2 regions of the Enterococcus faecium genome follow, and region 1 is predicted to be linked to the other one. Evidence: predicted binding sites of a transcription regulator. Region 1 holds the regulator's gene; the other holds the start of a gene.
What was found. The regulator LexA, encoded in region 1, represses DNA repair genes until DNA is damaged. The targets are predictions, from matches to a motif close to CNAACANNTGTTNG.
Positions count from the first base shown of each region.

Region 2: the regulator LexA is predicted to act here: its motif matches at 1,960-1,973, upstream of PYW34_RS02130 (Y-family DNA polymerase).

Region 1 covers NZ_CP118955.1:1,385,988-1,389,792, forward strand. Annotated here, with positions in the region: gene tkt (transketolase) at 1-900, opposite strand, end outside; gene PYW34_RS06730 (DUF896 family protein) at 1,002-1,253, opposite strand; gene lexA (transcriptional repressor LexA) at 1,400-2,023, shown strand; gene PYW34_RS06740 (hypothetical protein) at 2,202-2,420, shown strand; gene PYW34_RS06745 (adenine phosphoribosyltransferase) at 2,709-3,221, opposite strand; gene recJ (single-stranded-DNA-specific exonuclease RecJ) at 3,235-3,805, opposite strand, start outside.
Region 2 covers NZ_CP118955.1:449,087-452,891, forward strand. Annotated here, with positions in the region: gene PYW34_RS02125 (hypothetical protein) at 195-581, opposite strand; gene PYW34_RS02130 (Y-family DNA polymerase) at 553-1,935, opposite strand; gene PYW34_RS02135 (galactokinase) at 2,091-3,278, opposite strand; gene PYW34_RS02140 (aldose epimerase family protein) at 3,285-3,805, opposite strand, start outside.

The sequences.
Region 1 (3,805 bases):
CATCGTTTGATGGAAGCGGGCAGCTACTTCTTCTGGAACAGTGAAATCTGGATACTCCCAACCATAAACTTCTTTAGCCATCTTGATGCCATCTTCACCAAGAGGAGCACCATGAACAGCAGATGTTCCTTCTTTAGGAGCACCATAGCCGATGACTGTTTTTACTTCGATCAATGTTGGTTTGTCTGTTTCAGCTTTTGCTTCTTCAATCGCTTTAGAGATTGCTTCTAGGTCATTTCCGTCTTTCACTAAGATATGTTGCCAGCCATATGCTTCATAGCGAGCACCAACGTTTTCTGTGAAAGCTTTTGAAGTTGGACCGTCTAGTGAAATATCGTTTGAATCGTATAAAACGATCAATTTCCCTAGTTTCATATGACCTGCCATCGAACTTGCTTCTTGAGATACCCCTTCCATCAAGTCTCCGTCACCGCATATTGCATACGTATAGTGATCCATCACATTAAAGTTTTCTTTGTTATACGTTGCTGCAAGGTGCGCTTCTGCCATTGCCATACCGACAGCCATTGCAATCCCTTGTCCTAATGGCCCTGTAGTGGCTTCTACACCATCTGTATGATGTACTTCAGGATGTCCTGGTGTTTTAGAATCCCATTGACGGAATTGTTTCAAATCATCGATTGTCACTTGATAGCCAGCTAAATGAAGCAAGCTATACAACATTGCTGACCCATGTCCTGCCGAAAGAACGAAACGGTCGCGGTCAGCCCAGTTTTTTGATGTCGTTGGATTTACTTTCAGGTGTTTTGTCCATAACGCATATGCCATAGGTGCTGCGCCCATCGGCAATCCAGGATGTCCTGAGTTTGCTTTTTGGACTGCTTCAATACTTAATGTACGAATTGTGTTAACGCCAAGTTGGTCAATTTTGTCAAACAAAATAACCCCTCCTATTAATTTAGGTTTTTTTTACCTTTATTTCTTACACTTTCATTCTATAAGATGTCACACGAAAAAGCAATCTTTTTCAGTATTTTTTACTAAAAGTTGTCATTTCGGTTGTGTAAGCCTTTTTTCTTTTGGATTTCTTTTAATTTTTCCGGGGTCACGTCATTGCCCTCAGGATCGACGACTTTCATTCCTTCGATATGATGACGCATACCGGAACGAAAAGCTTCCAAATACTCTTTGCGTAAGTTGATTTGTTCTTGTTCTTCGGCTTTTGAGAGACCATTTTCCTTCTTTTTACGTGCAAGTTCATTGATCCGCTCTATTTTTTCAGGTGACAGCATGCTCAGCCCTCCTTTTACTCTCCTTCATATTATATAAAAACTGAAAAAAAAACAACTAGATAAACTAAATAAAATACGAACATTCGTTTGATTTAGCGCTTTTTATATGGTACTATCTATTTATCAAGTGAAAGAAGGTGTACCTTGTGGCCCGACAAACTGAATCAAGACAAATCGAAGTCTTACGATATATCCATGAACAAGTAACCCAAAAAGGATACCCGCCAACTGTCCGTGAAATCGGGGAAGCTGTTCAGCTTTCTTCTACTTCTACTGTTCACGGTCATCTTGCACGGCTTGAAAAAAAAGGGTTTATCCAAAGAGATCCGACGAAACCTCGTGCAATCGAGTTGACAAAACAAGGTTTAGAAAAGATTGGGATTCGTCCAACAACTATTCCAGTACTTGGCGTCGTAACAGCTGGAGAACCCATTTTAGCAGTAGAGGATGCTTCAGACTTCTTTCCAATCCCTCCTAATCTTTCTTCCGAAGAAGGCAGTCTCTTTATGCTGACAATTCGTGGAGATAGTATGATCAATGCTGGGATCTTGGATGGTGACAACGTGATCGTTCGGAAGCAAGAAACTGCTCAAAATGGCGATATTGTCATTGCAATGACTGCCGAGGACGAAGCGACTTGCAAACGATTCTATAAAGAAAAAAACTTTTTCCGTCTGCAGCCTGAAAACGACTTGCTCGAACCAATCATCTTAGATCAAGTATCTATATTAGGACGAGTAGTAGGACTTTATCGTAGTCATATCTATTAATTGCTACTAATAAAAGAAAACTTTTTAAAAAGAGTTTGAGACGATGGTCTCAAACTCTTTTTTCGCCCGGGTTCTTCTTCTTTCAAATTTTTATCACTTCCCTCTTTACAAACCGAACAAATATTCGTATACTAAATATACGAACAATTGTTCGCATAAATTAACGAGGTGAGAATTCATGAAATCAATGAGACGTCTTGGCTTAGTATTAACTGTTTTGTTTTTAGGTATTATTATTGGTAATTTCGGCATACGTCCAGCTTTACTTGTGTTTGTTCCGTTATTTACTTTGTGGTTCATGTTGTGGGATGAAAAGAAGTACCGTCAATCTGAGCGGCGCAGAATTCATGAAGATCATTTCTATCATGAGCCCTACTACAGATCCAGGCAATCATAATAAGGATTGACTGCTAATTATTCAAAAGACAAGAAGTTAAACTTTTACGGGGGTGTGACAAAAAATCGGTCACATCCTTTTTTCGAATAAACGGTGTTCTAAAGCCATTTTTTCGGTATTAAGTCAAATTGCGGAAAAAGTGATTTTTTAAACTTCTACTGGTCTTTGCTTGTTTCCATTTATAAAAAAATAGCGACCCTCAAAAGTCAGATAGAGAATCTGACTTTTGAGGGTCGCTTTAAAATCGCTTCTTTAAGAATAACATCAAGAATAGCTTCTTTTTTCTGCTTAATATTCCATTAATGTAATGATGTCATATCCTTTGATTTTGTCGCGTCCATGGAGATCCATCAATTCGATCAAAAATGCGCAGCCTACGACTACACCGCCTAATTGTTCGATCAGTTCGATCGTCGCTTTGATTGTTCCTCCAGTAGCTAGCAAATCGTCACAAATCAGCACACGTTGACCTGGTTTAATGGCATCCTTATGCAATGTCAATGTATCTGTTCCATATTCTAATCCATAAGTCACTTCGATGGTTTCTCGAGGTAACTTCCCTTTTTTGCGGACTGGGGCAAAACCGACTCCTAACTCATAAGCAACAGGACATCCTACGATGAATCCACGGGCTTCTGGCCCAACTACCATATCAATTCGTTTTTCTTTTGCATAATTTACGATTTGTTTAGTAGCTTCCCGATAAGCGTCACCATCTGCCATCAGTGGGGAAATATCTCGAAACACAATTCCTTTTGACGGATAGTCGGGAATACTGGCAATATAATCTTTTAAATCCACTCTTTGTTTCCTCCTAGGTTGTTAACCATTTCTTTATGGTAGGAATATCGCTCAAAAGCAAAAATTCCTCAACTTTGATTTTATTGAGCCGCCGCTGGTATAATCTGCTCTCAGTCAAAGGATGACTTTCTGGGCTAGCGACTTTTTGTAAAACACCGTTCTCTATTGTAACAAATTTCAATTCAAAAAACACCTGTATCATAAAAATTAATAATTTTTCAGGGATACGCAAATATTGAGCTATTGCTTTTATTTTATGACGTATATCAATTCGTTCTTGAGAATGGATCAATTTAAACAATTTTGCGTACTGTTCTCTTGTGCCTACCCCATTCAAATAGGCCTCATCAGGTGAAATCCCCATCAGATAAACACGATTGAATGAATAAGACCGAAAAACTTCTTTCAGATCCGCTAAATCATCTGGACAATCCATAACAACTAGAGAGTTCGGTTTTCTTTTTTCAATTATTGCCTTTACAGAATCTAGTCCTTCGAAAACAATCGCAGCTTCCTGGATAATCTCAGGCACGAATTTCAACGTCGAAGAATCAAATGCTAAATAAAGGCTACCTTCCGACCTT
Region 2 (3,805 bases), 940 kb from region 1:
CAGAGGTTGTGAAATCAGCGCCTTGGCTTGTTACTCAAAACTAAGCGACTTTTTCACAACCTCTGATATCTAATATACGTTGTTCCAGAAGTTGCTTCTTCGAAAAATAAGCCAAAATTCCACAAAAATTTAAGAAGCAATTTTCGAAAAATCCTTTCTTATTTTTTGAAGTTGATCACTTCTGTCACAACCTCTCATGTCACAAACCATTTTTTTGTTTCCTTTAACTCAATATACCGTACGTCTTCCCACAATATCGGCTGATGGTCAATCATAAAGTAATCTTCATAGGCTTCACCAATGAAGTGCCCTTCGACCTCATCCAAGAGTCTTCCAAATTCATCTTTTAAATTGAGCTGAATGATTACTGCTTTACGAGATAAAAAGGCTTCTGTCAGTATACTATCGATTTCTTGCAATGTCATTTGTTGTTTAGGAAGAGGCTGTTTGCGTGCTTCTTCTTCATTTTTTTTGATACCGTTGACTAGTTCTTCCATCGCAAAAGCAGTCCCCCATTTTAATCCAAATGGCCGATCTCGATACTCGTTATAGTCAATGAATTTTTTTGCTGTCCGTCTCATCTTTTCCACCTTCTAATCCACTCATACCACCTGCATGCCCGCCAACGAGAGAACTACGTGCGATGGCGCGTCCTCCTTGCAAGAGACTATGCGCATGGATGATTGATTGAAAGCCGTATTTTTTTCTAATCGTATCGACAACAAAATCAACTTTCGCTTCATTTATCTGCTTTTCAGGATCTTCAAAAAGGTTAAGCTGTAAACCTGTCGCGTATACGAGGTCGGAACAGTTCACGCCTACACGCCGAATATCCTGGTAGTGGTAATGCTGGTGGAAAATGGTCAATAAAGCATCTGCTAGATCTCTGCTAGCATTTGTCGCTTCGATTTTCATTTGCTGGTGAAACCCGGTCTTGCCATTTGGATCAAGATAGCCTAAAGAGTATCCTACCCATAAGCTGACTACTTGTGTTTTTGCTGCAGATCGTCTCAAGCGAGTGCCGACTTGGTCGGCCATTTCTTTGATAACGATCTCGATTTCTTCTCGTCTTGTATAATCTCTATCTAGGATTTGACTATTTCCGATACTTTTTGATTTTGGTGTATATTCTTGTCCCAAAAAACTTCGATCGATGCCCCAAGCATGGGCATAAAGCTGAGTACCGATGACCCCTAGCTTGCTTTTCAAGTGATAATAATCCGCGTGAGCTAAATCATAAACAGAATGTATACCCATTTGTTTCAGACGTTTTGCTGTTCGTTTGCCGATTCCCCAAAAGTCAGTGATATCTGAGATTTTCCATAACTTTTCTGGTACATCTTCATAACGCCATTCAGCAAACATTTGCTTTCCGTCTTTTGAGCCATTGTCTAAGGCTAGTTTAGCAAGTAGCGGGTTATCGCCAATTCCTATAGTCGTGTAGATTCCGGTCTGCTCAAACACATCTTTATGGATCAGTTTAGCCATGTCGTACGCATTTGTTTTACCAAAGAGTGCCATGCTATTTGTTACATCAAGGAAGCTTTCATCGACGGAATAGACATGATGGTTCGCTTCGTCTGCATATTTTTTATAGATAGAATTGATTTCTCTGTTCTTTTCCATATAATAGGCCATCCTTGGGGCAACAATATATAAATCACTTGGATAGGGGAAGGGAAGATCTCTGGCACGGCTGATATTGGTGATGCCGTAAGCTTTTTTTGCTGCAGGACTGGAAGCCAAGATTAATCCGCTACCCCGTGTTTCTGTCGAATCGGACGGATAGGACATGACTACTAATTTAGTTGTAAGGGGATCAAGATCCTTTTCAACGCACTCTACGGAGGCGTAAAAAGATTTGCAGTCAATACATAAAATATCTCTTGAAGGTTCTTTTTCATAAACAAATACCGGATTTTGATTCGCCCACATAACAATCACCTCTTCAACACAATTAGAACACACGTTCTCTTTCCGTGTCAATAAAAAACAGCAATTTTCAAATACGAGCAAAAGGCTCACATTTGGAAATTGCTGAGAGGTTATTTTTATCTATTTGTTTTTAGCTGAGATCGTTGATTTTTTTATCAAACATGAACAGCTTCTGGATCGATCTTTGTTGTCCCATTTCCAATGTGTGCAACATAAAATTCCGGAGCATAGCCGACAACTTTCATGTATTCATCATAGACATTGTTTTTGAAGGCAGGTATATTTTCTTCTTTGACAAGAGCAATCGCACAGCCACCAAATCCAGCTCCTGTCATTCGTGCACCTAAGACACCTTCTTGTTTTTGAGCAGCATCTACTAGTGTATCTAATTCGATCCCAGTTACTTCATAATCATAGCGAAGAGAGTGGTGAGAATCATTTAACAGTTGACCAAATGCTTCTAAGTTCCCAGCTTCTAATTCAGCTTTTGCCTTCAAAGTCCGCTGATTTTCAGAAACGGCATGGCGAGCTCTGCGTATCAATGTATCATCGCCGATTTGGTCAATAGTTGATTCAAATTCTTCTTCATCTAAGTCTCCTAAAGAAGAGATAGGCAAAGTTTTTTGCAAACGTGCCAAGGCTTCTTCGCATTCGCTACGGCGTTCATTGTATTTTGAATCTGCCAATTCCCGCCGCTTATTCGTATTCATGATGACGATTGCATAACCATCTAGTTTCACTGGAACCATTTCGTATTTCAGCGTATTTGTATCTAATAAGATTGCATGATCTAGCTCACCGAAGCCGATGGCAAACTGATCCATGATACCTGAATTGACACCGATGAATTCATTTTCTACTTTTTTACCTGTTTGGACTAGTTCCAAGCGATCTGTTTTTAAATCAAACAGATCTTCTAATACAACACCTACTAATAATTCTAATGAAGCGCTACTGGAAAGTCCTGCACCATTAGGGATTGTTCCTTCCACTAACAACTCAAACCCATGATCGATTGAGTGTCCAGCTTCTTTTAATTTAAGGACCATTCCTTTTACGTAATTTGCCCAGTTTGCTTTTTTATCATATTCTAGCTCATCTAAAGTAAAACTAATGACACCGATATCGTCAAAGTTTGTGGAATAAACTAATATTTTATTATCGTCTCGAGGTGCTGCTACACCTTGCGTTCCATAAGTGATGGAAGCGGGGAAGACATGGCCTCCATTGTAATCTGTGTGTTCACCAATCAAATTGATGCGTCCTGGTGAGAAGTATTGTGTAGTTTTTTTAGGTCCGAATGTTTCGGCAAATTTTGTGTTTAAGCTTCTTTTGATTTCCATGATGAGTTATTCCTTTCTTGTTTTGATTTTGAATTCTGTCACTGTTTCAAATACTGATCCGGCTTTTAAATGAATCGAACCAAATGCTGAGAAGCGCTCTGCACCTGGAGCTGTTTGAGTCTCAAATGTGATGCCACCGTGATGTGCCAGTTTTCGGTTGCGCATTTCTGGTGTTTCTGTGCCGAAATTTGCAGTGAAAATAACCACACTAGAAGCATCTGTAGCAATACCTACTTGGATTCTTTTATCGGGGCTAGTCAAGCGAGCGGCTTCTTTACCCAAGCCGGTTTCTTTTAAGAAAAATGGATGATCGATTCCGTCAACAAGATTTTTTTGATCCAAATCACTAGCAAAAACGGACGCTAATTTTTTAGGTATTTGAAAATCGAAAGCACTTCCTGCAGCATTTTCTTTTACCCCTATAGGAATACTATCTGTTCGCAAAGGAGCATAAGCTTCGCTATTGAGCCAAAGCTCATGTTGATCGATTGACTGAGAAGCATCTCCCGTCAAGTTGAAGTAAACAT